4 regions of the Bradyrhizobium sp. AUGA SZCCT0222 genome follow, and region 3 is predicted to be linked to each of the others. Evidence: predicted binding sites of a transcription regulator. Region 3 holds the regulator's gene; each other region holds the start of a gene.

Region 1 (8,003 bases), on a different contig from region 3:
ATGTCCGCAACTCGGCAGGGGTAAGTGGTGTGCCGTAGCTGTTCAATCTGTGAAAGAGGTCGTACTTAGCTTGAGGTGATGAATCTCGCTTAATTATCTTAATATCAATCTTCGAACGCTTGATATCAAGCCGCTGAGCTTCAGACAGTGATTGTGATTTGGTCTTGCTCTCCCAAACTCGCCCCTCCAGGGCTGGTAAATAAGTTGTACCCTCTAGGACCAATTTGTCGTGAGGTTTGCTGTTCTCATCCAGCAACTCGCCTTGAAGCTGAAGTATCGTCGAAACTCTCTGAAGTCCGTCCACCAGCTCCCATTTTCCAGTCTCGGTTTGCGCGACAAAAATGGAGGGAAGTGGAATTCCCAGCAGAATGCTCTCGATAAGGCGCGACTTCTGGAGGTTTGACCAGCGAAAAAGGCGCTGGAATTCTGGCCTGATGATGAGCTCACCGTTGCGATACAAGCTGGTAAGCTCACCAATGCTCATAGGATATCCATCCGAGGATATTGAGCGTCTTGCCTCTGCAATCTGTGCTTCTAGAGTCTTACTCTCGGCCATTGTCATTTTCTCCAGCCTTCCGTTCGGCTCAATTCGGTCGCCAAAGCAGGAAGTTCGGGAAAGACCATTGTCTCGCCAAAGCCCAACGCCGCTAAGTCACGAGCGAGCTCGGACCTATCTCCCCGAATTGCTAGTTTCCATAAGTTTCCGTCAGTCTCATTCGCAAACTCCTCAAGAGTTCTTGCGTCATTTCCCCAAACCATAAACGTCCCGCGTTGAGCCACGATGCGTTGGGAATTATGTGTACCAAAGATCGCGACAGGGGATTTATTTCTCCGTTTCGTCGTTTCAGGCCTGTATGCATCGACTTCGTCATCTGACGTAGTGAGCACGTGAATAGACTCGCCATACTCAGAAAGGACAGGCATTGATCGATTCCATGCGATCGGATCGACGCACCAAATCGCTGGTAATGTTTCGACAGATCGCTTTAGCGGCGAATAGTTCAATGCAAAATGCGCGGCAACAAATAGATTTTCGCTCCAGTCCAACAGACGGGTTGGAAATCCAAAATGCTGCATGGCGAACAGATGTTCCCAGTCGTTCTGCGGGTAGCCCGCAGGCCAATAGGCGACGCTTCGCTGTCTAAACCGAGTCAGGAGTCGGCGTTCGCGTTCGAACACATCGTCGACGGCTTTTCCGTCCCTCATGAGTTTCGGGATGAGACCATACCCCTGATCTGGAAGTCCTCGATACCAAAGGAACGAGTCCTGGGGCACATCCTTTGATATTTGGAGGACTGACGATAGCAATCCAGTCAGTCCTTCAACTTCTTGTTCGATTATCGGCACATATCCCCCAAAAAGCCCAATCAAGTAACTCGACTACACCGAGATTATCTAGACGGATGGCTGGACTGTTATCACTTCCAGAGGTTGCACGCCACAGAGCCCTCACTCCGCCGCCTCACTCGCTCCCGTACTCTTCCTCGGCTTCCCCGCCGCCCGTTTCAGCACCGGCTCCAGGAATTTGCCGGTGTAGCTCCTTGGCGCCTTGACGATGTCCTCGGGTGGGCCCCAGGCGACGATTTCGCCGCCGCCGTCGCCGCCTTCGGGGCCGAGGTCGATGACCCAGTCGGCGGTCTTGATGACTTCGAGGTTGTGCTCGATGACGACCACCGTGTTGCCCTGCGAGACCAGCTCGTGCAGCACTTCCAGCAGTTTGGCGACGTCGTGGAAATGCAGCCCGGTGGTGGGTTCGTCCAGGATGTAGAGCGTGCGGCCGGTGGCGCGCTTTGACAGTTCTTTTGCCAGCTTGACGCGCTGGGCTTCGCCGCCGGAGAGCGTCGTGGCCTGCTGGCCGACATGGATGTAGTCGAGGCCGACGCGGTGCAGCGTCTTGAAAGTCTCGCGGACGCGGGGGACGGCCTTGAAGAACTCGGCGGCTTCCTCGACCGTCATGTCGAGCACGTCGGCGATGCTCTTGCCCTTGAACAGGACTTCCAGCGTCTCGCGGTTGTAGCGCTTGCCCTTGCAGGCGTCGCAGGTGACGTAGACGTCGGGCAGGAAGTGCATCTCGATCTTAATGACGCCGTCGCCCTGGCAGGCCTCGCAGCGGCCGCCCTTGACGTTGAAGGAGAAGCGCCCGGGCTCGTAGCCGCGCGCCTTGGCTTCGGGCAGGCCGGCGAACCATTCGCGGATCGGCGTGAAGGCGCCGGTATAGGTCGCGGGGTTCGATCGCGGGGTGCGGCCGATCGGCGACTGGTCGATGTCGATGATCTTGTCGATATGCTCCAGCCCCTCGATGCGGTCGTGGGGCGCGGCGCCTTCGCTGGCGTTGTTGAGTTTTCGGGCGATCGCCTTGTAGAGCGTGTCGATCAGCAGCGTCGACTTGCCGCCGCCGGAGACGCCGGTCACGCAGGTGAACAGGCCCAGCGGAATTTCCGCCGAGACGTTTTTCAGATTGTTGCCGCGGGCGTTGATCACCTTGATGGTGCGGCGATGGTTCGGCGGCTTGCGCTCGGGGATCGCCACCGACAATTCGCCGGTGAGATACTTGCCGGTCAGCGACTTCGGATTGGCCATGACCTCGGCGGGCGTGCCTTGCGCGACGATGTGGCCGCCATGCATGCCGGCGCCGGGGCCGATGTCGAGCACGAAATCGGCGAGCCGAATGGCGTCCTCGTCATGCTCGACCACGATCACGGTATTGCCGAGGTCGCGCAGCCGCTTCAGCGTCTCCAATAGCCGCGCATTGTCGCGCTGGTGCAGGCCGATTGACGGCTCGTCCAATACATAGAGCACGCCTGTCAGCCCCGAGCCGATCTGGGAGGCGAGGCGGATGCGCTGGCTTTCGCCGCCGCTCAGCGTGCCGGAGGAGCGCGACAGCGTCAGATAATTGAGGCCGACGTCGAGCAGGAAGGACAGCCGCTCGCGGATCTCCTTCAGCACGCGGATGGCGATCTCGTTCTGCTGGGTGTTGAGCGCCTTGGGCACGCTTTCGAACCATTCACCGGCGCGGCGCACCGAGAGTTCGCTGATCTCGCCGATATGCTTGCCGCCGATCTTGACGCACAGCGCCTCCGGCTTCAGCCGGTAGCCGTGGCAGCCCTCGCAGGGAATGTCCGAAAAATACTTGGCCAGCTCCTCGCGCGCCCATTCGCTTTCGGTCTCGCGAAAACGGCGATTGAGGTTGGTGATGACGCCCTCGAACGGCTTCTTGGTGTCGTAGGAGCGTACCCCATCCTCATAGGAGAACTTGATCTCGTCGTCGCCGGAGCCGTGCAGGATCGCGGCCTGGGTTTTCTTCGGCAGGTCCTTCCATTTGGTGTCGAGCGTGAACTTGTAGAACTTGCCGAGCGCGGTCAGCGTCTGGATGTAGTAGGGCGAGGACGATTTGGACCAGGGCGCGATCGCGCCCTTGCGCAAGGTCAGCTCCTTGTCGGGGATGACGAGGTCCTCGTCGATATGCTGCTCGACGCCGAGGCCGCCGCAGGCCGGGCAGGCGCCGTAGGGGTTGTTGAAGGAGAACAGCCGGGGCTCGATCTCGGGAATGGTGAAGCCGGATACCGGGCAGGCGAATTTTTCGGAGAACAGGATCCGCTCCGGGCCGCTCTTGTCGTGGATCTTTGCGGTCTTCTTGTCGGACTTCTTTTCGGACTTCTTTTCGTCGTCGGTGCTGCCCGCGGGCGCGTCGGCGTATTCGATCACCGCGAGGCCTTCGGCGAGCTTCAGCGCGGTCTCAAAGCTTTCGGCTAGACGCTGGCCGATATCGGGGCGTACCACGATGCGATCGACGACGACGTCGATGTCGTGCGGGAATTTCTTGTCGAGCGTGGGCGCCTCGGCGAGCTCATAGAAGCTGCCGTCGATCTTGACGCGCTGAAAACCCTTCTTGAGGTATTCGGCGAGCTCCTTCTTGTATTCGCCCTTGCGGCCGCGCGCGACCGGCGCCAGCAGATAGAGCCGCGTGCCTTCCGGCAGATCAAGCACACGGTCGACCATCTGCGACACCAGCTGGCTCTCGATCGGCAGGCCCGTCGCGGGCGAGTAGGGCACGCCGACGCGTGCCCATAAGAGGCGCATGTAGTCGTAGATCTCGGTGACGGTGCCGACGGTCGAGCGCGGGTTTTTCGACGTCGTCTTCTGCTCGATCGATATCGCCGGCGACAGGCCGTCGATCTGGTCCACATCCGGCTTCTGCATCATCTCGAGGAACTGGCGCGCATAGGCCGAGAGCGACTCGACGTAGCGGCGCTGGCCCTCGGCATAGATGGTGTCGAAGGCGAGCGAGGATTTACCTGAGCCGGATAGGCCGGTGAACACCGCGAGCTTGTCGCGGGGAATCTCGACGTCGATGTTCTTCAGATTGTGCTCGCGCGCGCCGCGGATCGTTATCGCGCGCGTTCCCGAGCCGGCGTTGGTTTGGCGCTTCGCCCTCAGCACTTCATCCATATCGGCATTTCCAGGCGCGTGGAGGCGCGCCACGTTGGGCGCGCATGGCCAGGGAAGACCTAAGCCGGGCGCCGATGGCAGAAAGCTGGAACGTAGGAAGAACGGGCCGGGATTTCCAGTGCTCGCAGCGAGCCATCAACGGTTTGTTTTGCAATGAGTTGCCATGGGATCGCAATGGCAGCAGATGGCAGCGGAACCGCAGAGCACATAAAACAAAAAGGCCGGCGCGAGGCCGGCCTTTTCATCAAATCGTTTGGTGCAGCGAAGCTCAGTACTTCGCGATGACCGGGCCGCCCCAGCGATAGTTGACGCGGACGGTCACGAGATCGACGTCCTGACGGATGCGTTCGCTGAAGGTGCCGCCAGCCACATTCGTGAAGGTGCTGGTTCGGTTCCCCATGAACAGATGATCGTATTCGACGGCGGCCGACCAGTTCGGGGCGAAGCCGTATTCGAGGCCGGCACCGACCACACCACCCCAGCGATTGTCATCGTTAGACGAGGCGATCAGCGCGTTGCCGACAGTGGCATTGATGCGATAGCGATCGGCGGTCACAGCTGCACCGCCCTTGACGTAAAACAGAACGTTGTTGGCGGCGTAACCGACCTGACCGGTGAGCAGGCCGAACGCGTCGACCTTCGAGCGAATGGTCGTTCCCGCGCCAAAGCCCACGGGTCCAAGGCTCACGCTGCTGCCGCTGAAGTCGGCCCAGTTGCCCTGTCCTTCAACGCCGAACACCCAGGTGCCGGCCTGCCAGCGATAGCCGATCTGGCCACCGGCAGTGCCGCCGCTTGCATCGTGGCAACCTTCGCTGGCAACGAACACGCCAGCGCCGTTCAAGGCATCCCAGCACTTGCGGCTCGTACCCCAACCACCGTTGGCACCGACGTAGAAGCCGCTCCAGTCGTAGATGGCCGCGATCATCGGGGGCGCCTTGGTGTAGGGACGCGCAGCGAGATCAGCAGCCGCGGCGGGAGCCGCGAAGGCAACGAGAGCAACCGTACCCAGCAAAAACTTCTTCATTTCAAATAGTCCCCAGTCCTTTGTCCGCTTCCCGTTGATCCCGAAGCGTTTTCGTCCAAGACGCGAGCGCCGCGCCGCTGGATAAATCCATACGCCGATTCAACCGGAAATGCCGTCTCCGAAATGCAACACTCGCGGGTGAAGTGCGGGCTCTTCAAGGTAATGATTTGTTTAGAATATCCGCCGCGCAGCTCCGGGTGGGGCACGGACCAAATACCGAAATACCGGCCGGATGTGGATGACCTGAGGTTGCGTAGAACAAAACTGGAACAATGCCGCGGGCAATGCTATATGTGGATAACCGCTGCTTTGCCGAGGGATCGCTAAGTCGGGGCGGCCATCGGGCGTATAGGGTCGTCTCAAATGTCCCTGACAGGATGAGGCGGCCAATCCGGCGGCCCGTGCCGGCCGATTGCAGCGGTCGGGCAGCAGTTTTTTGGTACCGATTTTGAGTGGAGAGCGACGATGGCGGGAAGCGTGAACAAGGTGATCCTGGTCGGAAACCTCGGCAAGGATCCGGAAATCCGGCGGACACAGGACGGGCGGCCGATCGCCAATCTGAGCATCGCGACCTCGGAAACCTGGCGCGACAAGGGTACCGGTGAGCGCAAGGAAAAGACCGAGTGGCACCGCGTCGTGATCTTCAATGAAGGGCTCTGCAAGGTCGCCGAGCAGTACCTGAAGAAGGGCGCCAAGGTTTACATCGAGGGCGCGCTGCAGACCCGCAAATGGACCGACCAGAGCGGGGTCGAGAAATACTCGACCGAAGTGGTGCTGCAGGGCTTCAATTCGACCCTGACCATGCTCGACGGCCGGTCCGGCGGCGGGGGCGGCAGTTTTGGCTCCGACGATTCCAGCGGCGATTTTGGCGGCGGCCAGGCCACTTCCGCGCCGCGCCGCGCGGTAGCCGCCGGCGCCGGCCGCAACAACGACATGGACGACGATATCCCGTTCTGATCGGGGTCTGTCCGACCAACCGGGCTAGCGTGCTGCCATAAAATCGGCGGCTCGGGCAAGCTCGGTTGGCTCGTGTGTATTCTTACAAATCTGATCCAACGGGTTGATTCCATGGGCATGCGCTTGTGCGACGCAACATTTTGACTCGCGTCTATGTAAATGATATTTACATTAGGAGATCGATTTAGCGTTTTCGCCGCGCGTGATGCCGTCGAACCGGCGGCAGCCGGATGGAACCTTGGGGAGCGTCCGTCATGAGCTTCGCGCCGCTGCTGGATGCCGCCCCCGCGATCCCGCTTCATGCCTTTGCGGCGATGGCGGCCTTTGCGCTTGGCGTGGTGCAGTTCGCGGCCCCGAAGGGAACGCTGCCGCACCGGACGCTTGGCTGGATCTGGGTTGGCCTGATGGCCGTGGTCGCGATCTCCTCGTTCTGGATCCACGAGATCAGGCTGCTGGGTCCCTGGAGCCCGATCCATCTGCTGTCGATCTTCACGCCGATCATGCTGGTGCTCGGCGTGTGGTACGCGCGCCGGCACAAGGTCCGCGGCCACAAGATCACGATGATCTCGATCTTTGCCGGCGCGCTGGTTGTTGCGGGGCTGTTCACCTTCGTTCCCGGGCGGATTATGCACGCGGTGGTTTTCGGCCAATAGGCGACGCTGAGAACACCGGTTTTGACGAGTTGGATTTGGCCGCGGAGACGGCCGTATCGGGGGCCCGGAAATGGCTGGCGCGATGACTTGCCGGAAGGGCGCCGCGGGTCCTGTAAGTCCATGAAAAAACGAAGGGAAAAACAGCTGGCCGGGAGCGCCTTGGGGTGGTTAAAAGCACCCCGATACGCTATATGATTCCCAGCCTAGAACTGACCGGATTCCCCCTTTGTCTGATAACGATGAGAACAAGCCCGGCGAGCCGCCGGCGCCTTCCGATATTCGTCCCGTTTCCATTCTGGACGAGATGAAGCGCTCCTATCTGGATTACGCCATGAGCGTGATCGTGGCGCGTGCGCTGCCGGATGCCCGCGACGGCCTGAAGCCGGTGCATCGCCGCATTCTGTACTCGATGTACGAACAGGGGCACACGCCGGACAAGAAATACGTCAAATCCGCGCGCGTCGTCGGTGACGTGATCGGTAAATATCATCCGCACGGCGACCAGTCGATTTACGACGCGATGGTCCGGATGGCGCAGGAATTCTCCATGCGCGTGCCGCTGATCGACGGGCAGGGGAACTTCGGCTCCGTCGACGGCGATCCCCCGGCAGCCTACCGGTATACCGAAGCGCGCCTGACGAAATCGGCGCTCGCCGTGCTCGGCGATATCGACAAGGACACCGTCGATTTCCAGGCCAATTACGACAATTCGGAGAGAGAGCCGTCGGTTCTGCCGGCCAAGTTCCCGAACCTCCTGGTCAACGGTGCCGGCGGCATCGCCGTCGGCATGGCGACCAACATCCCCCCGCACAATCTCGGCGAAGTCATCGACGCCTGCACGGCGCTGATCGACAACCCCGCGCTCGGGATCGACGACCTCATCAACATCGTACCCGGCCCCGATTTTCCGACCGGCGGCA
Region 2 (8,003 bases), on a different contig from region 3:
ACCGGGCTCTAGTCTTTGTTTTGACGCGTTTTCTTTACGCAAACCGGTACCCACTTCGCTCGAAAACGCTATATAGATTGGAACGATGTCCATCGCGCCCGAACCCTCCCCTACCGTTCAGCAATTGCTGGCCTTTTATCTCGAGGCCGGGGTCGATTGCGCGTTGGCCGATGAGCCGGTCGACCGGCTTGCCGAGCCCGACAGCGCTACCATCGCCGCGCCGCGCCAAACCGCGCCGCAAAGACTGGTGCGGGAAATGCCGGCGGCGGCGCCGGCAGTTTCGCGCAGCGAAATAGCGCCAGCGCCGGAAGCCGCGATCGCCTCGGCGCGGGAAGCGGCGCGAACCGCGCCGTCACTGGAGGCGCTGCGCGCGCTTCTGGAGAATTTCGACGGCTGCGCGCTCAAGCACACCGCAACACGGCTGGTGTTCTGCGACGGCAATCCGAAAGCGCGCATCATGTTCGTCGGCGAAGCCCCCGGACGCGACGAGGATATCGAGGGGCTGCCGTTCGTCGGCCGTTCCGGCAAATTGCTCGACCGCATGATCGCGGCGATCGGGCTCGACCGCAGCAAAGCTTATATTGCCAACGTGATCCCATGGCGGCCGCCCGGCAACCGCACGCCGACGCCGCAGGAAACGCAAATCTGCCTGCCGTTCATTCAGCGGCAGATCGAACTGGTCAATCCGGACGTGCTGGTGACGCTCGGCAATCCCTCGACGCAGACGCTGCTGTCGACCCGCGAGGGCATCATGAAGACCCGCGGCAAATGGTTCGATTACGACACCGGCACGCGCTCCATCCGCGCCATGGCGACGTTCCACCCGGCCTATCTGCTGCGCTCACCGTCGTACAAGCGGATGTCGTGGCAGGATCTGCGCGCGATCGCGAAGGAATTGGAGAAGGTTTCCTCATCCTGACAATTGAATTGTCATTCCGGGATGGTCCGAAGGACCAGACCACAGATGCGCAATTGCGCATCGGGGAATCTCGAGATTCCGGGTTCGATGCTTCGCATCGCCCCGGAATGACACTATCGTCTACGGCGCTTTCGGCCGCACGATGGCCCAGCCGACGCGCAGCAGCGGCTGCCTTCCATTCACCATCCATTCGAACGCGCGCGGCACTTCCGGCACCAAGCCGGGAAAGCGCAACGCGATCTCGGGAGGCGGCGCGCCCGAGGTGTCGGAGGCGCGCCAGACCACGACGCCGCCGGTCTCATTGAACTTCGCGAGCGAAAGCCACGGCGTGCGTTCCGGCGTGGCGTCGAGCAACAGATGCGGCCGGCCTTTATCCATCGCGACGAAGCTCGCGAGCTGCGGATCGCCGGCCACCGCGCGCAGCCGCTGGTTGGTGCGCCGCTCAAAACTGTCGCCGAAGAAATGCGCGATCGTCCGCGCCGGCAGCGAGGTCGGCACTTCGGCGCCGCTGGTCCAGGGCAGGAACAGCGTGGCCGCGATGGCCACGAAAGCCGGGGCTGCGACTGCCGCGGCCCAGACCGTGCGGAGCAGCCGCTGGCGCCGCAGATACACGAGATCGCCGGTCGCCACGATCACGGCCAGCCCCGACATCAGCAAGGCAACGCCGGCGCCGCCGGTAACGCGCTCGAGATTGAACACGCCGGCAATCAGGCTGCCAAACAGCGCCGGGCCGATGGCGAACGTATAGACGAACTGGCGCGCCAGGGGATCGATCTGCGGCCGGTAGATGATCGGCGCTTCCTCGGCCTTGCGGACAAACGCGCCGGAGTTGAGGATCACCAGCAGCACGATGCCGGCCGTCGCCAGCGCCAGGCCGCCGAGCAGCCCGCCCCAGTGCATCGCCCTGCCCGAGAGATCATCGATACCCGGCAAGGGGGGCATCGCCAGCACGTCGGCGCGAACGACCCAGATCAGGTAGGGCAGCACCAGTACCACGATCACCAGCAGCGCATACAGCGGATCGAGCGACATCAAGGTGCGCCGCCCACGCGCGGTGGCGACGGCAAATCCGGCGATCAGCAGCAACAGCCCGAGCGCGGCCGACGTCGTCAGGAGCAACAGGCCCGCTTCGATCGACCAGGCGAACCAGGCGGTGCGCCGGTTCTGGCCGATCAATCGCCAGGAATGCAGCAGCAACAGCGCCCACAGCGGCCGCGCCAGCACCAGCGGGCCGAATTCGACGCCGGGCGAGCTGAAGGCCACCACCGTCATGCTCAAGAGCACCGCGAGCACCGCCTGCTGACCGCCGACGATGGCGCGCGCGAGCTGATAGAAGCCCCAGAAAGTGACGACCGCGCAGATCTGCGCGAGCAGATAGACCCCGAACACATGATTGCCGGCCGCGCGGAAGGCGATGTCGGCAAGCCAGAACGCCAGCGGCGGGCCGAAATAGGTTCCGACCTGATATTCCCTGCCGAATGCCAGAACCGTGGCGATATCGCCGGGTGGGCTGCGATAGAGCAGCATCGGCAGGATCAGCCACATTGCCGCCTGCAGCAGCACCACGAGCCAGACCACCAGCCGCGGCCGGGCGCGGATCAGTTCGACAACCAGGGAGGTGAAACGCATGAAACGTCCGAGATGCGGGCGCCGATCCCGAGAGCCGGCCCTGTCCGAGCACGTTTGATAGAGCCCACCAGCCGCCGAGGCAACCATCGCGTTTTCAAGCGAGGTGGATACCGGCTCGCGTCAAGAAAACGCGTCAAGGCAAAGGGCCTTAGGCGGTCGTCACAACCTCAGCGCTGATTTGCGTTTCGACCGTGAACAGATCGGGCTCAACGGTGCCGGGCTGATGTTTTTCGCGCGCGGCGATGACGGGCGCGAAGAAACGGCGGTGGTGGACGCTGGGACCTAACCGGTCGAGCGCCTCGCGATGTTCCGGCACGGCGTAGCCCTTGTGGGTCTCGAACCCGTAGCCTGGGCAATCCAGCGCCAGCGCACACATCAGGCGGTCGCGCGTCACCTTGGCGATGATCGAGGCGGCCGCGATCGACATCACGATGCCATCGCCGCCGATCACGGCGTCGCAGTCGCACGGCGCCTCGATCCGGTCGCGGCCGTCGACGAACACATGTTTGGGGATTTCCGGTAAGCCTCGCACGGCGCGCGTCAGCGCCCACAGCGAGGCGCGCAGGATATTGTCGCGATCTATACGCGCCGGCGAGGCGAACGCGACCGCGAACGACGAGGTCGCGCAAATCTCTTCGAACAGTTCCTCACGGCGCTCCGCCGTCAGCCGCTTCGAATCGTCGATGCCTTTGGGAATTCGTTTGGGATCAAGAATCACGGCGGCGGCCACCACCGGGCCGGCCAGGGGACCCCGCCCGGCCTCGTCGCAACCGGCGATCGGCCAGACGCCGCGCTTGATCAGCGCGCGCTCACGGCGAAAGCTCGGCGGTGCCACCGCGATCACGCCTTTCGGCAGTTTTGCCGATTTGGCGACCGGCCTGGCCGCTGGTTTCCTGGATGATTTTTCCCGAATCATGCCGGGATGGTGGGCAAGCACGCGCCAGCGCGCAACCGGGAACCGGGTGCAATTCCCGTTATTCAGTCACGACAGATCGGCACTGACCCTAATCCGCCAAATGAACCCGCCGGTCCTCGCCGACCGCGATGCCGGGGGCGACCACGACTTCCCAGGGATGATTATCGGGATCGGCGAAATATCCGGAGTAGCCGCCATAAGCCGTCTCATGCGCGGCCTTGAGCAGCGAGGCGCCCCTGGTGATCGCGAAATCCAGCACGGTGTCGACTTCCTCGCGTGAGGCGCAATTCCACGCCAGCGTCACGCCGCGGAAGGTCTTGGGCCGCGGATTGTCCGGCAGCGTCGCGTCCTGTGCCAGCTGATCCCACGGAAACAGCCCGATCACGGGGCCGCCGGTGTCGAAGAAGGCGACCGCCTCGCCGGTCGAGCGAATTCTTCGCGCAAAACCCAGCGCTTCATAAAAGGCGATGCTGGCGCGCATGTTGCTGACGCCGAGGGTGATGACGGTCAGTCGCGGGATGGGGGCTGTCATTTTCTTGCTCATGCTGCCTCCACATTCGTCATTGCCTGCGACAAACGCGGAGCGTTTGCGCAAGGAAGCAACGCGACGAAGCAATCCATTCTTTCTTTGCGGGGCGGCATGGATTGCTTCGCTACGCTCGCAATGACGGCAGAGAGAATCCCGTCGTATTCAAAACAAACTCAACTGCTGACCGTTTCGCTTCGGCTTGACGAAATGGTCGGTGGTCAGTTTCAGGCGCCGCTTGTTCAGTCCAAGCTTCTCGCAGGCGATTTCGAAGCGGCGTCCGATCATCCAGGCCATCGGCCCGGTTCCCTTCATCCGGGTTCCCCATTGCGAGTCGTAGTCGCGGCCCCCGCGCATGTCGCGGATCAAGGTGAAGACGTGGCGATAACGGTCGGGATAATTGGCCATCAGCCATTCGCGGAACAGATCACGCACTTCCAGCGGCAGCCTTAGCAGCACATAACTCGCCTCTTTCGCGCCGGCATGCGCCGCGGCATCGAGGATGCGCTCGATCTCGGAATCGTTCAGCGCGGGAATCACGGGCGCGACCATCACGGTTGCCGGAATGCCGGCCTCCGCCAGTTGCCGTATCGCCTCCAGCCGCTTCGGCGGCGTCGAGGCTCGCGGCTCCATGGTGCGCGCGAGTTTCGGGTCCAGCGTCGTCACGGACAGCGCGACCTTGACCAGATTGCGTTTTGCCATCCGCTGGAGGATGTCGATGTCGCGCGTCACCAGCGCCGATTTGGTGACGATGCCAACCGGATGGCCGGCACGTTCCAGCACTTCGAGAATGCCGCGCATGATCTTGTATTTGCGCTCAATGGGTTGATAGGGATCCGTATTGGTGCCGATCGCGATCATGCGCGGCTCGTAGCCCGATGCCGCCAGTTCCTTTTCCAGCAACTCCGGCGCATCGGGCTTGGCGAGCAGCTGGGTTTCAAAATCAAGTCCGGGCGACAGCCCGAGATAGGCGTGGGTCGGCCGCGCGAAGCAATAGACGCAGCCATGCTCGCAGCCGCGATAGGGGTTGATCGAGCGGTCGAAGCCGATATCGGGCGAGTCGTTGCGGGTGATGACCTTGCGCGAGGTGTCGAGCCCGACCGTGGTCTTGAACGGCGGCAGGTCTTCGAGGCTCTGCCAGCCATCGTCGAAGACGACGCGGGATTCGGCCTCGAAGCGGCCGCTGTCGTTGGACTGGGCGCCGCGGCCACGCCGCCGCTCGCGCTCGATCGCGACCGCTAGCTCAGGAAAAGGATTAGCACCCGCCGGTTCGGAGGGCGCCGTGACCGGCGGGTGCTTGAGGGCATGAGAGGATGCTCGGCTCATGCAGGGAACGTAACACGCACTGAGAACAAATCAAGAACATCATTTGAAAAATCCACAGCATGGCTGCCGCAAAAATCTGCACGGCAACGGATGTTTTGAATGTGACAAGGTGATAACAAGCGGCGTTTTTCACCGTTTGAGCCAACGAAGCCTCATGCTGAGCGTGATCATCCCGACCGAAGGCGTCGAACAGCCCGCCGTCGCTACCCTGGCGGCGCTGGTGCCGGGAGCCGCCGCCGGTTTGATCCGCGAAGTGGTGCTGGTGGACCGCACCGCGAACGGCGTGATCGAGCGCGTGGCCGACGTAGCGGGCTGCCGCTTCATGGCGTTTGAAGGCAGCCGTGCCGCGGCGCTCGCCGCCGGTGCCCGGCAAGCGCGCTCGCCCTGGCTGATGTTCCTGCATGCCGGCGCCGTGCTCGACTCGGGCTGGATCGAAGAGACCGCGCAATTCATCCAGGGCGTAGCGGCCAGCGGCCGGCCCCGCGCCGGGATCTTCCGCTATTCCCGCTCGCCTTATTCCGACGCCAGTTTCCGCGATGGCCTCAAATTCATCGCCCGCTTGGTTACGGGGCCCTCGGCGGAACAGGGTCTTCTCATTGCGCACGATCATTACGACCGGCTCGGCGGCTACCGGCCGGACGTCCGCCGTTCCGAAGCCCGGCTGCTGCGGCAGCTCGGCCGGCGCTCCCGCACCATGCTGCGCAGCCGGATCATGGTGGTAGCCTAGGCGCCTCCGCCAGCGCGTTCACGCTCGTCTTCGACACCGCGGGCTCAGACACAAAATCGCGAAAACAACCCCATGCAAAGTAGCACGGGCTCGGTTCGCATGTGAATATACTTGCCAAAGTCAAATAATTATATGACATTGGCAAATATTGAGGTGCGCCATGTCCCAGAATAATTCCGATGAAGCAGTCGCGGCGGTCCGCGCCTTCAACCGCTTCTACACCCGCAAGCTCGGCGTGCTCGACCAGCAACTCATGAAGAGCCCGTTCTCGCTCAGCGAGGCGCGGGTGCTGTACGAGCTCGCCTATCGCGAAGACCTCTCGGCCAAGGAGATCGGCGCCGAACTCGGGCTCGATGCCGGCTATCTCAGCCGGATCGTGCAAAACTTCGATGAGAATGGATTGCTCACCCGCAAGCCGCTGCCCGCGGACCGGCGCCAATTCCGGCTCGCCCTGACGCCCAAGGGACGCCAGACCTTCGGCAAACTCGAGCGCAGCATGCAGGACGACATCGGTGCGATGCTGGCCGCGTTGCCGCGCGGCGGCAGCGCGAGGCTCGTCGGCGCGATGGCCGAGATCGAGCGGCTGCTCGGCGTATCAGGCGCGGCGGCGGCGCCGGCGATCCTGCGCACCCACCGCCCCGGCGACATGGGCTGGGTGGTGCAGAGCCACGGCGCCTTCTACGCCAGCGAATATGGCTTTGACTCCTCGTTCGAAGCGCTGGTGGCGGAGATCGCGGCGAAATTCCTGACCTCGTTCGACGCCTCGCGCGAGCGCTGCTGGATTGCCGAACTTGATGGCGTCCAGGTCGGCTCGGTCTTTGTGGTCAAGCATAGCGACGATGTCGCCAAGCTGCGCCTGCTGCTGGTCGATCCGGCCGGACGCGGCCAGCGATTGGGCCAGCAGCTGGTCGCCGAATGCGTCGCCTTCGCGCGGGCGACCGGCTATCGCAGGATGACATTGTGGACCCAGAGCATCCTGGTCGCCGCCCGCAAGATCTATCAGGACGCCGGCTTTGTGCTGGTCGCGACCGAGCCGCATCGAAGTTTTGGTCAAAGCCTTGTTGGCGAGACCTGGGAACGCGAGCTGTGAAGCCGGGGCGTCGCGACACGCCGCGGCGCGTCACGCCGGACCTGCTCGATTTCTACATCAAGAGAGCGCATCAGCTGCGCGAAGACGCGTGGCGCGACATGTGGCGCGGATTGCGGGCTTTGCTGACCAAGGCGATCGGGCGGCGGTGACAGGGATTCGTCATTCCGGGGCGCGCGAAGCGCGAACCCGGAATCTCGAGATTCCGGGTTCGATGCTACGCATCGCCCCGGAATGACGGATAGAGAGGTTCAGACCGACGCGCCCTTGGCCTTTGGGCGGCGCAGATGTTCGTCGAGCCGCGGCATGATCTCGACGAAATTGCAGGGACGCGTGCGGTAATCGAGCTGGGCGGCGAGGATCCCGTCCCAGCCGTCGCGGCAGGCGCCGGGCGAGCCCGGCAGGCAGAAGATGAAGGTCGCGCCCGCGACCCCGGCGGTGGCGCGGCTCTGCACCGTCGAGGCGCCGATCTTGGCGTAGCTCAGCATGTGGAAGGCGGTGGAGAAACCGTCCATCCGCTTCTCGAACAGCGGCTCGACCGCCTCCGGCGTGACGTCGCGGCCGGTAAAACCGGTGCCGCCTGTCGTGATGATGGCATCGACACCAGGATCGGCGATCCATCTTCGGATGATGACGCGGATCGCATCGACGTCGTCGACGATGATTTCGCGCGCCGCGAGATGATGGCCGGCGGCGACCAGCCGCTCCGCCAGCGTCGCCCCCGACTTGTCATCGGCAAGCGCGCGCGTGTCCGAGATCGTCAGCACGGCAATGTTGAGCGGTACGAATTGTTTGGTTTCGTCGATGGAGTACATGATTTCTTCTTCTCGTCATGCCCGGCCTTGTGCCGGGCATCCACGTCTTAAAGTCTCT
Region 3 (8,003 bases):
ATTGTCAGGACGAATCTGAAGAAATCCTGATATCGCTTCGCTCGCCCGGGCCAAGCTCGCGAACGTACGGGTCTAAAAGGGAGCACCGATGAGCAACGGCGATGACGTGCAGATCGAAGTTGCGCTGGCCGCGACCGATGAGGTGCGCCTGCTGATCGGCGAGCTCGAGGCCGTGCTCGCGGTGGAGTATCCGCCGGAGCAGCGGCATGGCTTTCCCATCGATGCGATCTTTCAACCGCATGTCCGCTTCTTCCTCGCGCGACGTCACGGCGCGGCGGTGGGCTGCGGCGGCGTCGCCCTCTTCCCTGAATATGCCGAGGTCAAGCGCATGTATGTGCGCGGCAACGCGCGGGGCCAGGGCGTTGCCGACGCCATTCTCGCGCGCATCGAAGACGAGGTGCGTGGCGCCGGACTTCCCATGTTGCGCCTGGAGACAGGAACGCGCCAGATCGCGGCGATGCGGCTCTATATACGGACGGGATTCCGGGAATGTTCCGCGTTTGGGGATTACGCGCTGAAAGCGCCGCAATCCATTGCGGCGAGTGTGTTCTTCGAGAAGCGGATTGTTATGTAGCCCGGATGAGCAAAGCGACATCCGGGACTCCGGCATTCCTCCGATACCCGCAATCGCTAGCGCTCATGCGGGCTACCAGCTTCAGGTCACCTTCCCCGCCTCGTTCAGCCCGCTCTGCCAGGTCGACGGCTGCGTGCCAAAGCCGCGTTTGGCGCGCGTGCCCAGCCAATAGCCGAATTGCGGGGGCACGTTGCGGAACGGGCCTTCGACGCCGAGTTTGAGGGCGGCGTCCATCGGCCAGTTCGGGTTGTTGAGGATTTCGCGGCCGACCGCAATCAGGTCGGCTTGCTTGTCCTGCAGGATCTGTTCGGCCTGGTCGCCATGGATGATGAGGCCGACCGCCATGGTCATGATATCGGCGTGGCGTTTGACATAGTCCGACAGCGGCACCTGGTAGCTGTACTTGATTTCCTTGCCCAGGATCGGCGCCATCTCGGTGATGCCGCCGGACGAACAGTCGATGACGTCGACACCCTTGGCCTTGAGGATTTTTGCCAGCCGCGCGCTCTGCTCCGCTCCCCATCCGGCGTTGTCCTCCACCGACAGGCGCACGAACAGCGGCTTGTGGTCGGGCCAGTGCGTGCGCACCGCTTCGGTGATCTCGATGATGAAGCGCGTCCGGTTGGCCTCGGAGCCGCCATATTCGTCGGTGCGCTGGTTGGATCGCTCGGACAAAAATTGATGCACGAGATAGCCGTGCGCACCGTGCAGCTCCAGCACGTCGAAACCGGCCTCATGGGCGCGCCGCGCGGCCTGGCCCCAGGCCTGCACGAGGTCTTTCACTTCGCTCCGCTCCAGGGCCTTCGGCACCGGCCATTTCTCGCTATGGGCAATCGCGCTCGGCGCCACCGGCGACCAGGCGTCCCAATCCTCGATCTCGGGCGTCCGTTGCAGCGGCCGGTCGCCTTCCCACGGCCGGGTCGCGCGCGCCTTGCGCCCGGAATGGCCGAGCTGAATGCCCGCGACCGCATTCTGCTGATGGATGAATCTAACGAGGCGGCCAAGCGGCTCGACAAAGGCGTCGTCCCAGATGCCGAGATCGCCGACCGTGCCGCAACCGCGGCGCTCGACCTTGGTCGACTCGACGACGACAAGCCCGGCCCCGCCGGCGGCGAATTTGCCTGAGTTCATCAGGTGCCAGTCGGTCGGAAACCCCTTCACGGCGGAATATTGGTGCATCGGCGGCACCACGATGCGGTTCTTCAGCTCAACGCCGCGAATCGTCACCGGCGAAAACAGCAGCGTGTTCGACATTCGAGCGTCCTCGCCGGTTTCCTGGAATCCTGGGCACCCCAGTCCCGGCAAGCTGCCGGCGGGCGGCTGTTATTGTTTTGCGGTGGTCTCGGTCTTGATATCCGTCTTGGCTGCCTTCGGCTTCGCGGGCGGCTTGGCTGCGGCTTTCGGGGCGGCATTGTCGCTGCGCACGGTTCCCCAGGGATCCGTGCTCTTTTGCTCCGGAATATTGCCCAGCGACCGCTTGTAGGCCCGCTCGGCCTCCTTCGCCGCCGCGATCTCCGACGGCGACTTTTCCTTGTCCGGCTCCCCGTATTGTTGAACGGGTGCCTGCTGTGCCAACGCCGGCCCGGCCAGCAAGACCATCACAGCCACGATACCAATCATTTTCATGCGATCACTCCCCGGACTTTCCGGCCAAACGCTTAGCACAGCTCCCGCGCCAGCCTAAGTGCTGGATTGGGCGGAAGTTGCTCGCGAAAACACGCATTTTGCTGGTTGCAGCCAGTCGTTGCCCAGAGCGGTCCAGTTTTGTAAACGTCTGGCATGAACGCCCCGCTTCTCCCCAACTCCGCCGACGCGCTCCTGTTCGATCTTGGACGCGTCGTACTCGATATCGACTTCGGCAAGGTGGTGGCCAATTGGGCCGGCCATGCCGGCTGCGAGCCCGCACAGCTGGTCGAGCGGTTCTTGCCCAATGACGCCTGGCATCGCCACGAGCGGGGCGAGATCAGCGACGCCGAATTCTTCGCAGGCCTGCGTGGCTCACTCGGCATCGGGATATCGGACGCCCAGTTCCTGGAAGGCTGGAACGCGATCTTCGCCGGCGAAATGCCCGACATCGCCGCATCGCTGGCGCGCGCCGGACAACGCCTGCCGCTTTATGCCTTCTCCAACACCAATAACGCGCATGTCGTGCATTTCAGCCAGGCCTATGCCGGCGTGCTCGGCCATTTCCGTGAAATCTACCTGTCATCGACGATCGGGCTTCGAAAGCCCGATGCGGCGGCCTATGATCACGTCGTCATGGCGATCGGTGTTCCCGCCTCCCGCATCGTGTTCTTCGACGATTCCGCCGCGAACATCGACGGCGCGCGGGCGCGCGGCCTGGCCGCGGTACATGTGACAGGGCCGGATGACGTCGCAAAGGCGCTCGCCGCGCTGGGAATTTGAGAGGGTGTTGCCGTGGCCCTGATGCCGGTCGTTGATGCGCTGGCCGCGATCCTTGCGGGCGCCGATCCCTTGGCGGAAGAAATGGCCGCACTCGACACCGCCTGGCATCGGGTGCTCGCGCGCGACCTTGCGGCAAAGCGCACCCAGCCGCCGCAGGCGATGTCGGCGATGGACGGCTATGCGGTGCGATCGGCCGATGCCGCCGACCTCTCCGCGCGGCTGAAGGTGATCGGCGAAGTCGCGGCGGGCCGCCCGTTCGAACGCAAGGTGGGCCCGGGCGAAGCGGTCAGGATTTTCACCGGCGGGGTGATCCCTGATGGCGCCGACGCCGTCATCATCCAGGAAGACACGGCCGCCGGCGGCGACCACATCACGATCACGGAAACCGCCAAACCGGGACGGCATATCCGCGCCGCCGGCGCCGATTTTCGCGAGGGCGATGTGCTGCTCTCCAGGGGAAGCCGCCTCACCGACCGCGATCTGTCGCTCGCCGCCGGCATGAACTATCCGGAACTCGCCGTGATCAGCCGCCCCAAGGTGGCGGTGCTCGCCACCGGCGACGAGCTGGTGATGCCGGGCTCGACCCCGGGCCCGGGCCAGATCGTCTACTCCAACGGCTACGCGCTGCGCGCGCTGGCGCGGGCCGAGGGCGCCGAAACCATCGATTTCGGCATCGCCGCCGACACGCTCGAGGCGACCACCGAGGGCATCCGCCGCGCCCGCGCGTCGGGCGCCGACATCCTGATCACGATGGGCGGCGCCTCGGTCGGCGACCACGACCTCGTCAAGCGCTCGCTGGAGGCCGAGGGCGTCGCCATGGCGTTCTGGCGCATCGCGATGCGGCCGGGCAAGCCGATGATGCACGGCCGCCTCGGCGCGATGCGGGTGATCGGCCTGCCCGGCAATCCGGTCTCGTCCTATGTCTGCGGCTTCCTGTTTCTGGTGCCGCTGATTCGCGCGCTGTCGGGCCGAAAAACCATCCATCACGTGCGTGAGACCGCCCTGCTCGGCCGCGATCTTCCCGCCAACGACCAGCGCGAAGACTATTTGCGCGCACGGCTCGAACGGCGCGAAGACGGTGCGTTGATCGCGGTGCCGGTGAGCCACCAGGACTCGTCGCTGCTTGGAAATCTCGCTGCGGCACGGGCGCTTTTGATACGTCCGCCGTTTGCGCCGGCGCTGCCGAAAGGCACGCCATGCGAGTTCCTGCGCCTGCCGGAATGACGCATTGCGACGGCCTGTTCGGGCGAAGTCGGCGCGCGTTCACCTGAAATTAAGTGGTTGCGGAACATGTATCGAACATATAGTGTCCGTTCATGATTTGTTTCGAGAGCTGGTGTCTACAAATGGGAGTTTTGGACTTCCGAATTTGAGACCGCACTCGCAACTGAGAACCGCGAAACTGAAGTACCGCGAAACTGAACGACCACGAATTACGACGCGCCAACCGGGGGATTGCTCGAGATGCTTACGCGCAAACAGTATGAACTTCTGCGTTTCATCAACGAACGGCTCAAGGAAGCCGGCGTGCCGCCCTCCTTCGACGAAATGAAGGATGCGCTCGACCTCCGCTCCAAGTCCGGTATCCACCGCCTCATCACCGCCCTGGAAGAGCGCGGCTTCATCCGCCGCCTGCCCAACCGTGCCCGCGCCATCGAAGTCATCAAGCTGCCCGAGCTTGCGGGCGCCGGTAACGGCAACGGCCGCCGCGGCTTCACTCCCAGCGTCATCGAAGGCACGCTCGGCAAGGTCCGCGCCGCCAGCGCGCCCGCCGAGGACGATGGCAACCGTCCGGTCGCCGTTCCCGTAATGGGCCGGATCGCCGCCGGCACCCCGATCGAGGCGCTGCAGACCCGCAGCCACACCATCAGCGTACCGCCTGACATGCTCGGCTCCGGCGAACATTACGCGCTCGAAGTCCGCGGCGATTCCATGGTGGACGCCGGCATTCTCGACGGCGACATGGCGCTGATCCAGCGCAACGAGACCGCCGACACCGGCGATATCGTGGTGGCGCTGATCGACGAGGAGGAAGCCACCCTGAAACGCTTCCGCCGCCGCGGCGCCTCGATCGCCCTGGAGCCCGCCAACACCTCCTATGAAGTCCGCATCCTGCCGCCGAACCGGGTCCGGATTCAGGGCAAGCTGATCGGGCTGTACCGCAAGTACTGAGGGCGGCCCGCTTTCGCGGGCGTCAGTAGCGTCATTCCTTATCCGAAGTCGTCATGCCCGGCCGAGTGCCGGGCATCCTTCTGACGGCTGTGGCCGTCATGACGGAGAACGGTGGGGCCACGCGTCGCACAATTGCCCAGAATGCGGCAAAAGCTGTGCGGGCGAGGATGGTTGGTTTGACGCGTTTTCAACGCGAAGACGCAAAAACCGGGGGGACGAGACGTGGTCAGCAATATGATCACCAAGATCACCTGGCAGAGGGCGGGACTCGTGACCGAGCCGGGCCGCTACATGCTCCGGTTCGGCTGGCTGATGGTGACGGCGGAAGATCTCGCGATCTGGCAGCAATATCCGGAGGCTGCGTTCACGCTGGTCGCGCTGCCCGGGATTGCCGACGACGGAAGGGAGCAATTCCATCTCGGCGCCTTCGAACTGCCGCTGCCGCCGATGCCCGAAGATCCGCAGCCGCCGTAGCGCGTTTGTGATCGGGCACGCCGGCCTTTCCGTCGCACTATTGCCCAGAACAGGAATAGACTTTGCTCAAGTCCACTCTGATAGAGGCCAGCGCCTCGAGGGAGGCACGGGTCTCTATCTCTTACGAGGGAGCGATCCGATGTGTGACTATAGTTTGCACGCGATGGCAACGCGTCCTGCTGAGGCCGGCGAGACATTGATATCGACCACCTTCCGCGGCACCTCGACCCGCGGCTTTGCCAGCGAACGCGACCCCGCAGTCGCGGTCTGCATGCTGCCCGGGACCGAACTGGCCTTCGCGCAAGACGTCAAATACGACAATCGCTGGATCTGGACGCGGACGATCGGTTTTCGCGTCGGCAAGTTCAACACCATCGATCCGCATATCAAGGAACGTCACCACGACGCGATCGAATTTCCCGACGGCAGCCATGTGCTGGTGACGCAGCTTTGCGAGGGTCAGCGCGTCACCGTGCTGCAATTGCCGGTGGTGCATCCGATTCCCGAGCGCACAACAACGAAGGCGGACACGGCGACACCGCTTTCCACCGGTTGAATTCCGCGCCGCCGGTCGCGCCCCGCCGGGGAACGTGAATCCTTATTCCTCGGCCTGGAGATCCGCTTCCGACGGGGTCGCATCGACCGCACGCGGCGCCGTACGGCGCGGCGCGAGGATGGTTGTCTCCGCGTCCCACTCGCCCGCGATCGCTGGCGACCATGGACGATCGACGCCCCGGAGCTTGACGGCATCGATGGTAAATCCGCTGCCGCTTCGCCGCAGCACCATGGCGCCCTGCCGCCGCAGACGCTCCGCAGAGATCACCGAGGCGCCGCACGCCGCAGGCGCCTGCCTTGCTGTCACCACCAGCGCCGCGCGCTCACAATCATCCGCCAGCGCTTCCGGCCGCAGCGCCAATGCCACGAACCCGCCACCGGCGCCTTGCATCACGCAGCCGCTCTCGTCGCATGAGACGCCCTCGGTGAGCGAGGCATCGGCAGGCTTTCGGGCGTCGGCATCCGCCGCCAGCCATTCCTTGACGAGGAAGCCATCCCTCGCGGCGCCCTTGGCCGCGCGCATCAAATGCAGTTTGCCGTCCTGGCCGCGGACACCGACATTGCGCCCGTCGGCGGAGATCAGGATGTCCGGCTGCGGCACCCTCGCCGCCCACACCGCCGCCACCAGCACCACGGCCGCGCCGGTATAGCGCAGCGGCGTCCGCAACAGGCCGAGCAGGATGATGCCAAGGCTGGCCGCAATCAGCGGGCCGATGCCGAACGCCGGCACACGACCAACCGCGCCCGGCAAGGCCGCGACCCATTGCGTGACAACGATCATCCAGTCGATGCCGACGCCCATGATGGCCCAGAACACGCCGTCAAAACCAAAGGGCATCGCAACCAGGCCGAGCAGGCCCGCCGGCATCACCAGCGCCGAGACCACCGGCATCGCCGCGAGATTGGCGAGCACGCCATAGGGCGTCACCCGGTGGAAATGAAACGCCGCGTAAGGCGTGGTGGCCAGGCCCGCCACCAATGAGGCCAGGAGCAGCATCGTGATCTCGCGGCCGCCCCACAGCGCCACCTGCGCGGTCGCGGAATGATCCGGCTGCGCGAACAGGCGCGGCATGCCGAGTTGCACCAGCGCCACCAGTCCGAGGGTCGCCGCAAACGACATCTGGAAGCTCGGATGCACCAGCGCCTCCGGTGCGATGGTCAAGACAATGAGGGCCGCGACCGCGAGCGTTCGAAACGTGATGGCGCGGCGGTCGACCATGACCGCGATCAGCACCACGGCCGTCATGAAGAACGAACGCTGGGTCGCGACTTCAGCGCCGGAGAGCAACAGATAAAACGCCGACGCGGCGAGTGCCGCCACCGCCGACCATTTCTTGATCGCAAATAGTCAAGCGACGAAATGAAAATTCCACAAATGCCTCAATTTGCTCAACTAAATCGAGATTGCTCTCTTGAGAACAAACACCGCTATTTGCAAAAGTCAGCGCCGGGTAAGTAGGCTATCGTCGCGGGGAATCGCACTCACGGCCGCTAGCCGAAAGAGCTCGGGACTGCTGGTACATACTATGTAGATGCAGATAGTTAGCTGGGGAAAACGGCGACTACTTTAATCGCCACTGGCACTTACTGACCGTTGCCACCGGACGATTTGACGCACGAAGAAGCCCCCGGGCATCATCCGGGGCGAAATTTTGCAAAGATTCCGGAGGTGGAAAGGTCCGGCATGGGATTGCCAAGCACTCGGGGTTGAACGAGGTTTGATTTTCAACCTACTGTCCTGATTCGGATATCCCCATGCCTTTCACTTATCGTCCCATGTTGAAGACCAAGGCTGGTGAGGCGACGGCATTGCTAAATCTAG
Region 4 (8,003 bases), on a different contig from region 3:
GTGCAACCTCGAGACCGGGCCGGAGACTTTCCAACTCGTCATCACCAGCGACGCGCAGGCCGCGCAGTTGAAGGGCAAGGTCGGAAAGGAAATTTCGGTGAAGGTCGATGAAGTCGCCTGTGCCGAGGCCGCCGGACAAATGAGCGAAGCCGTGATCACCAAGTGGAGCGTCGTGACGAAGAATTAGAGGTGCTGCAAATCGTAGGATGGGTGGAGCGAAGCGATACCCATCGACGCTGTTTGTGATGGGTATCGCTTCGCTCCACCCATCCTACGCATCAAACCTTCACCGGCCCCAGTTCGTCGAAATGCCCGCGTCGCTGCAGCCACACCAGCAGGATCAGGCTCGGCACCGCGACCAGTACGGAGACCACGAAAAACAGCGGCCAGCCCGTCGCCGCGGCCACATAGCCCGAGCCAGAAGACAGGTAGATGCGGCCGACTGACGCCAGCGCGGTGAGCAGCGCGTATTGCGTGGCGGTGTGCAGCGGGTTTTTGCACAGCGCAGAGAGATAGGCGACGAAGATCACCGTGCCGATCGCGCCGGTAAACGCTTCCACCGAGACGGCGACGGTCAGCGCCCATTGCTGCGGCCCGACCAGCGCCAGCCAGGTGAAGGTGAGGTTGGACACCGCCTGCAGCAGGCCGCCGATCCACAGGCAGGTCACCAGCGAGGTGCCGCGCGCGAGGAAGCCGCCGGCGAAACCGCCGATCAGGGTCGCGGCCAGGCCGACGCCCTTGACGATGATGGCGTAGTCGTTGCGCGTAAAGCCGATGTCGATGATGAACGGAACCGTCATCGCGCCGGCGAAGGCGTCGGTGAACTTGAACAGCATCACGAACACCAGCACGACGATGGCATAGCGCTGGGTCAGGAACTCGCTGAAAGCGCCCATCGCGGCCTCGGCGATGCGGCTGACCGAAGGCTTTCCGCCTGCTGCGGCGTCAGCAATGCGGGACTGCTCCGGCTCCCGCGCGCACAGCACCGTGACGATGCCGATCAGCACCAGCGCCGCCATTGCCGCGAAACTCGCCATCCAGGCATCGAGCCGGGTCAGCCCGGCATACTCGAAGCCGGTGACGAGAAACAGCGCACCGGCCGTGGACGCCACCATGCCGACGCGATAGGCCGCCACATAGGACGCCATACCGGCGGCCTGTTCGTTCTCCGCAAGGCTTTCGACCCTGAAAGCATCGACCACGATGTCCTGCGTTGCCGACGTCGTTGCGACCAGCAGGGCGCCGAGCGCCACGAAGAACGGCGAGCGCGCGGGATCGGTCAGCGCCAGTCCGAGGATCGCCGCCATCAGCAGCAATTGGGTGAAGACCAGCCAGCCGCGCCGCCGCCCGAGCCAGCGCGTTAGCAGCGGAATGTTAAGGCCATCCACCAGCGGCGCCCACAGGAACTTGAGCGTGTAGGGCGTGCCGACCAGGGTGAACAGCCCGATGGTGCCGAGGCTGACACCGTTCTCGCTGACCCAAACCAATAGCGTCGATCCCGACAGCGCCAGCGGCAGCCCGGACGAGAAGCCGAGCATCATCACGATCAGCACGCGCGGTTGCAGATAGACGGCAAACGCTTCGCGCCAGGTCGGCGCAGACGAGGGTGCTGCCGATGTTGAGGGGGCTTCAGGAATGGTCATGGAGGGTTGTTAGCAGATTCGGCTCTTCCCCTCTCCTCTTGTGGGAGAGGGTGGATCGAATGAGCGCAGCTCATTCGAGACGGGTGAGGGGTCTCTATCCGCGGAGACAGACCCCTCATCCGCCTTCCCTTCGGGAAGGCACCTTCTCCCACAAGGGGAGAAGGGAAGATACTACTCCCCCGCCTGCAGCTTGCGTTGCAGGGGAAACAGCTCCGGCGCGGCTGGCTTGACGATGCGCGGGGCTTCGGGCGGGGCCTCGGTCTTGCTGAAATCCAGCTCCTCGATCCGTCCGGCGCGCTTTTCGATCTTGTCGGCGGAAATCAGGATCTGGCGGACGTCCTCGTTCACATCGCCAAAATGCTTCTGCAACTTCACGACGCGGTCGCGCAGCCGGTTGAGATCGTCGCCGAGATTGAGAACTTCCGTGCGGATCTGGTCGGCGGCGTCGCGCATCCGCGCGTCTTTCAGGATCTGCTGCATCACCTGGATCGCCAGCATCAAGAGCGACGGGGACACCAGAACCACGCGGGCGCGGTAGGCCTTCTGGATCACGTCGTCGAACCCGTCGTGAATTTCTGCGTAGACCGATTCCGACGGCACGAACATCAGCGCGGTGTCCTGGGTCTCGCCTGATATCAGATACTTCTCGGCGATATCGTTGACATGTTTCATCACGTCGGCGCGCAGCCGCTGGGTCGCGTATTTCTTTTCCTCGTCGGTGCGCGCGTCGTGCAGCGCGGTCATCGCTTCCAGCGGAAATTTCGCGTCGATGCAGAGCGGGCGCTGGTCGGGCAGGAACACCACGCAGTCCGGCCGCTTGCCGGTCGAGAGCGTGTACTGGAACTCGTAGGCGCCCTTCGGCATGCCGTCCTGGACGATCGCCTCCATCCGCGCCTGGCCGAACGCGCCGCGCGACTGCTTGTTGGCGAGTACGTCGCGCAGCGTGGTGACCTGCGAGGTCAGGTCGGTGAGATTTTTATGCGCATTGTCGATGATGCCGAGCCGCTCATGCAACGCGCGCAAACTGTCCATGGTGTTGCGCGTGGTCGCTTCCATCGACTGGCCGACCCGGTGGGTCACCGAATCCAGCCGCTCGTTGACCGCACGGGCCATCTCGGCCTGACGGCCGGCCAGGGCCTGTCCCATCGCATCGACCCGGCCGGTGGATTCGTTCTGCGCGCGCAGCACCTCGCTCAGCCGCTCTTCGAGCTCGTCGGCGCGGATTGCCTGCGCCATCGCGAGTTCCGCGCCGCGCCGGCCGGATCGGGCAATGACGATGGCAATGGTGAGCAGCAACACCAGCGCGAGCGTACCAAGGCCGAGTATCGCGTCGAAGGCGCGTATCGACAGGTCGCCGAAGACAAAAAGAATCTCGTTCATGGGCTGCTTGTAGCCGATTCGTTGGTTAGCGCGAACGAAGAGGGAACATTTATGGTGAATGACCCCTTAATTTTCGTGGTTAACGCGGCCTTAAAAATCATGGTTAAGGCCGCCTTAACCGGTTCCGCCGCGCATTGACCCCGGCAAACCAGCAGCTTAAATCGCCCCATCATGGCATTAAGAGAAATCATCATCCTGCCGGACAAACAGTTGCGGCTCGTCTCCAAACCCGTCGAGAAGGTGACGGCGGAGATCCGCAAGCTCGCCGACGACATGTTCGAGACCATGTACGACGCGCCCGGCATTGGCCTCGCCGCGATCCAGGTCGCCCAGCCGCTGCGGTTGATCACCATGGATCTGGCCAAGAAGACCGAGGACGGCGAGACCAAGCCGCAGCCGCGGGTCTTCATCAATCCGGAGATCATCTCCTCGTCCGAGGAACTGTCGGTGTATGAGGAAGGCTGCCTGTCGATCCCCGAATATTACGAGGCGGTGGAGCGGCCGGCGCAGGTGCGCGTGCGCTTCACCGATCTGGACGGCAAGGTGCACGAGGAAGACGCCGACGGCCTGTTCGCCACCTGCATCCAGCACGAAATCGATCACCTCAACGGCGTGCTGTTCGTGGACTATCTGTCCAAGCTGAAGCGCGACCGCGTGCTGAAGAAATTCACAAAAGCCGCGAAGAGGGCGGCGGAGTAGCTACAACTCTCTCTGCCGTCACCCTGAGGTGCGAGCTCTTGCGAGCCTCGAAGGGCGACGGCAGCCGCAGACGACATTCTTTCTTTCCTGCGCATCCTTCGAGGCTCGCAAGGGCTCGCACCTCAGGATGACGTTCGTTATCTAGATGCCAGACTAGGGAAGCGCTGCCGAGATGCCACTCCGCTTGATCTTCATGGGCACGCCCGATTTCGCGGTGCCGACGCTGCTGGAACTCGTGGCCCATGGCCATGAGATCGCGGCGGTCTATACCCGCGCGCCGAAGCCGGCCGGGCGCGGCATGAAGCTGCAGGTAACGCCGGTCGAGCAGGAAGCCCGGCAGCTCGGCATATCCGTGTTGACGCCGACCACATTGAAAACGCCGGACGCGCTCGAGACGTTTCGTGCGCACAACGCGGATGCCGCCGTTGTCGTCGCCTATGGCATGATCCTGCCGCAGGCGATCCTGGATGCGCCGCCGCTCGGCTGTTTCAACCTGCACGGCTCGCTGCTGCCGCGCTGGCGCGGCGCCGCCCCGATCAACCGCGCCATCATGGCAGGCGACGCGGAGACCGGCGTGATGGTGATGAAGATGGACGTCGGTCTCGATACCGGCGACGTCGCGATGGCCGAGCGCCTCCCCATTTCGGACACCATGACGGCTGCCGATCTGCATGACGCGCTGGCCCCATTGGGCGCTGATCTGATGGTGCGCGCGATGGGCGGGCTGGAACGCGGCGGCCTGCAATTGCGCAAGCAAAGCGAGCAGGGCGTTACCTACGCCGCCAAGATCGAGAAGGCCGAGGCGCGGATCGACTGGAGCCGGCCGGCGCGTGAGGTGCTGCGGCATATTCACGGGCTGTCGCCGTTTCCCGGCGCCTGGTGCGAGGCCGCACTCGACGGTGAAGCGGCGCGTATCAAGATCCTGCGCTGCGAGCCGGCGAAAGGCGCGGGGGCGCCGGGTGAGGTGCTCGACGAGCAGCTCACGATTGCCTGCGGCGACGGTGCGATCCGGATTCTGGAATTGCAGCGCGCCGGCAAGGCGCCGATGAAAGCTCCGGATTTTCTGCGCGGCACGCCGCTCAAGCCGCCGGCGCGGCTCGGCTGATGCCCCGCTACAAGCTCATCATCGAATATGACGGCACGCCGTTTTCGGGCTGGCAGATCCAGGACAACGCGCCAACGGTGCAGGGCGCGCTGGAAATCGCGGTCAAGGCGATCTGCGGCGAACAAGTCCGCGTCCATGGCGCAGGACGCACGGATGCGGGCGTGCACGCGCTGGGCCAGGTTGCGCATTGCGACATTGAGAAGCCGTTTCCACCGGGGCGGCTGCGCGACGGGCTGAATGCGCATCTGCGGCCGCATCCGATCGGCGTGATCAGCGCCGAGATCGTGGCCGACGATTTCGAGGCGCGATTTTCAGCCATGAAGCGCCACTACCGCTATCGCATCACCAACCACCGCGCCAATCTTGCGCTCGACATCGGCCGCACCTGGCGGGTGCCGCGACATCTCGATACCGATGCGATGCATGCCGCCGCCCAGCGGCTGCTCGGCAAGCATGATTTCACGACATTCCGCGATACCGAATGCCAGGCCAAATCGCCGGAGAAGACGCTCGACCAGCTCGACGTCATCAGGGACAGCGACGCGGTTTCGATCCTGACCTCGGCGCGCTCGTTCCTGCACAGCCAGGTGCGCTCGATGGTGGGTTCACTGGTCTGGGTCGGCGAAGGCCGCTGGAGCGCCGACGATCTCGCCGCTGCGCTTGCCGCCCGCAACCGCGCCGCCTGCGGCCCCGTCGCGCCGCCGGACGGGCTATATCTGGTACGCGTGGACTACTAGCAGCCGCAATCCCTACTGTGCATGGGGTTGTTTTCGATGTTTTTTCTTAACCTCGCCCCGCTTGCGGGGAGAGGTCGGATTGCAAAGCAATCCGGTTGAGGGGTGCCGGTTTAACAACGCGCACAGAACTCGCGGATAGAGCCCCTCACCCCAGCCTTCTCCCCGCAAGAGCGGGGCGAGGGAGTTCACGCGAAATACCGATCCAGCACGCCGCGATACACCTTCGTCAGCTTTTCCAAATCCGAGACCGGCGTGCGCTCGTCGACCTGGTGCATGGTCTGGCCGACCAGGCCGAATTCGATCACCGGGCAATAGCTCGAGATGAAGCGCGCGTCGGACGTGCCGCCGGAGGTCGACAGTTCCGGCTTGCGTCCCGTCACCTCTTCGATCGCGCTGACGGCGAGATCGGTGAACGCGCCGGGCTTTGTTACGAACACGTTGGAGTTCGACGGCTCCCACTTGATGTGCGCGCGGATGCGGTTGCCGCAGGCCTTCGCCAGCCGCTCATCGACCAGCGCCCGCAGCGTTTCCTGCGTGTGGTTGTCGTTGAAGCGGATGTTGAATTTCGCGCGCGCCTGTCCGGGGATGACGTTGCTGGCGGTGTTGCCGACATCGACGGAGGTGAATTCGAGGTTGGAGGCCTGGAATTGGGCGCTGCCGTGGTCGAGCGGCTCGTCGGAGAGCGCCACGATCAGCCGCGAAATATCCGGCACCGGGTTGGCCGCGCGATGCGGATAGGCGACGTGGCCCTGCACGCCATCGACGAACAGCGTGCCGGATTGCGAGCCGCGGCGGCCGACCTTGATGCAATCCCCTAACACTTCGACATTCGAGGGTTCGCCGAGCACGCAATGGTCGAATTTCTCGCCGCGCTCGGCGCACCACTTCAGCAGCTTGATGGTGCCGTTGACTGAAATGTCTTCCTCGTCGCCGGTGATCAGGAACGAGATCGACCCTTTGCCATCTTGCCGCGGCTTGCCGTCATGGTCAGCGAGATATTGCAACACCGCCGCGACGCTGCAGGCGATGCCGCCCTTCATGTCGACCGCGCCGCGGCCATAGAGAAAGCCGTCCTTGATGTCGCCCGAGAAAGCGCCATGACTCCATGCGGCTTCATCGCCGGCCGGCACCACGTCGGTATGGCCGGCGAAGGTGATGTGCGGGGCACGGTCGCCGATGCGGGCATAGAGATTGTCGATGTCTGACGTGCCGGGCTCGCCAAATGTAACGCGATGCACCTCGAAGCCGGCGGCCTTCAGGAGGTTTTCGAGAACACCGAGCGCGCCGGCATCGGCCGGGGTGACGGAAGGGCAGCGGACGAGGTCGCGGGTAATGGAAACAGCGTCATTCATACCCCGGCTTAACACGCCAAACCGGCGGCGGGCTAGCTTTGAGCGGCACCATTTCGATCTCGCTTTGCTGGTCCCATGCAGGCCGCGTATCGACCGGCGCCAGCGGGTCGACGCCGAACCGGTTGGGCCCTCGCGAGCCCTTGAGGAAGAACAGCTCGATAATTCCCCAGACCCACAAAACGAGAATGCAGATGGCCAACAACAAGCCGAGTACGTCGGGAAGCCAGTCGGTGAGCTGGTCGAAGGGACGGCAAAAGATCAGAAGCGTGGCCATCCACCAGCCGCTTCTGCCGCGATCGTGCAAGCGCTTGACCGAGGTGGCGAAAAAGACCCACAGCAACAGTACCGAGCCTGCGGCCTGGAAAAACAGGACCGGCGCGTTGACCCATGACAGCGATCGATAAGAAGCGGGATCGAATAGCTTGAGGATTTCCTCGATGCCGAGGCTGAAATTGGAAGGTCCGGTACCACCAAGGAGGAGGACAACGCCTGCCGTCAGGATGGCGAGGAATATCATCCAGCAAATGCTGATCAGCAGCGCCTGCCAATATCTGGCGCGGTTGAGGCGACCCTCAAATCTGAACAGGTACCAGGCGTAGTCCATGCGCGTAACTCCGGGCTACCAGCCAGGTATCAACCACGTGCGACCGGGCCGGCACGCTGCAGGAGAAAATCCGGAACGCCGAACGACTGCGCGTGCGAAACAACAGGAGATTTGGGAGGGCTGCGCGTCGGATCTGCCCCGAACCGGTTGCGACCATCGGTTCCGATCAGGAAAAACAGCTCGATGACAATCCAGGTTTGCAGAACCGAGAGGGCCACAGCACCCATCACGAGCAGCATCTCCCGCGCGGCCGAAACATCAACGCCGAAATAGAGCCCGAAAAACAGAGCATAATATACGTAGGAGAGCGGGTTAACGATCAGCACCGCAATCGCCCACCAACCGCTCCTGTTGCGGTCGTGAAGCCGCTTGGCCGTCGTGGCGGCATTGATCCAGAGCATCGCGATGACGGCGCCGGCCTGCAAAACCTCCCATTGCCCGAACGGGGATTTCAGCCAAAGCACGAGCCAGCAAGTCAGGAGG

The links. The regulator LexA, encoded in region 3, represses DNA repair genes until DNA is damaged. The targets are predictions, from matches to a motif close to TGTTCNNNNTGTGTTCNG.
Region 1: uvrA (excinuclease ABC subunit UvrA) is a predicted target of LexA. The motif match lies at 4,536-4,553, and genes of this name have one in related genera.
Region 2: JQ629_RS08910 (PA0069 family radical SAM protein) is a predicted target of LexA. The motif match lies at 5,338-5,355, and genes of this name have one in related genera.
Region 4: JQ629_RS01595 (DNA recombination protein RmuC) is a predicted target of LexA. The motif match lies at 3,054-3,071, and genes of this name have one in related genera.

Annotation. Positions count from the first base shown of each region.
Region 1 is NZ_JAFCLX010000001.1:50,107-58,109, forward strand. It holds gene JQ629_RS00260 (DUF262 domain-containing protein) at 1-556, opposite strand, end outside; gene JQ629_RS00265 (FRG domain-containing protein) at 559-1,347, opposite strand; gene uvrA (excinuclease ABC subunit UvrA) at 1,450-4,449, opposite strand; gene JQ629_RS00275 (outer membrane protein) at 4,718-5,473, opposite strand; gene JQ629_RS00280 (single-stranded DNA-binding protein) at 5,939-6,430, shown strand; gene JQ629_RS00285 (DUF2306 domain-containing protein) at 6,685-7,083, shown strand; gene gyrA (DNA gyrase subunit A) at 7,310-8,003, shown strand, end outside.
Region 2 is NZ_JAFCLX010000007.1:201,414-209,416, reverse strand. It holds gene JQ629_RS08930 (uracil-DNA glycosylase) at 92-919, shown strand; gene JQ629_RS08925 (glycosyltransferase family 39 protein) at 1,040-2,548, opposite strand; gene rnhB (ribonuclease HII) at 2,697-3,464, opposite strand; gene JQ629_RS08915 (VOC family protein) at 3,553-4,008, opposite strand; gene JQ629_RS08910 (PA0069 family radical SAM protein) at 4,156-5,316, opposite strand; gene JQ629_RS08905 (glycosyltransferase family protein) at 5,471-6,043, shown strand; gene JQ629_RS08900 (bifunctional helix-turn-helix transcriptional regulator/GNAT family N-acetyltransferase) at 6,204-7,133, shown strand; gene JQ629_RS08895 (RSP_7527 family protein) at 7,130-7,282, shown strand; gene moaB (molybdenum cofactor biosynthesis protein B) at 7,382-7,945, opposite strand.
Region 3 is NZ_JAFCLX010000029.1:33,340-41,342, reverse strand. It holds gene JQ629_RS23630 (GNAT family N-acetyltransferase) at 89-574, shown strand; gene JQ629_RS23625 (NADH:flavin oxidoreductase/NADH oxidase) at 656-1,828, opposite strand; gene JQ629_RS23620 (hypothetical protein) at 1,898-2,200, opposite strand; gene JQ629_RS23615 (HAD-IA family hydrolase) at 2,354-2,980, shown strand; gene JQ629_RS23610 (molybdopterin molybdotransferase MoeA) at 2,993-4,204, shown strand; gene lexA (transcriptional repressor LexA) at 4,445-5,152, shown strand; gene JQ629_RS23600 (hypothetical protein) at 5,387-5,626, shown strand; gene JQ629_RS23595 (hypothetical protein) at 5,766-6,182, shown strand; partial or broken gene JQ629_RS23590 (ComEC/Rec2 family competence protein) at 6,225-7,526, opposite strand; gene JQ629_RS23585 (beta family protein) at 7,937-8,003, shown strand, end outside.
Region 4 is NZ_JAFCLX010000002.1:31,590-39,592, forward strand. It holds gene JQ629_RS01585 (hypothetical protein) at 1-187, shown strand, start outside; gene JQ629_RS01590 (AmpG family muropeptide MFS transporter) at 279-1,643, opposite strand; gene JQ629_RS01595 (DNA recombination protein RmuC) at 1,815-3,023, opposite strand; gene def (peptide deformylase) at 3,195-3,722, shown strand; gene fmt (methionyl-tRNA formyltransferase) at 3,895-4,827, shown strand; gene truA (tRNA pseudouridine(38-40) synthase TruA) at 4,827-5,564, shown strand; gene dapE (succinyl-diaminopimelate desuccinylase) at 5,750-6,916, opposite strand; gene JQ629_RS01620 (DUF805 domain-containing protein) at 6,909-7,520, opposite strand; gene JQ629_RS01625 (DUF805 domain-containing protein) at 7,550-8,003, opposite strand, start outside.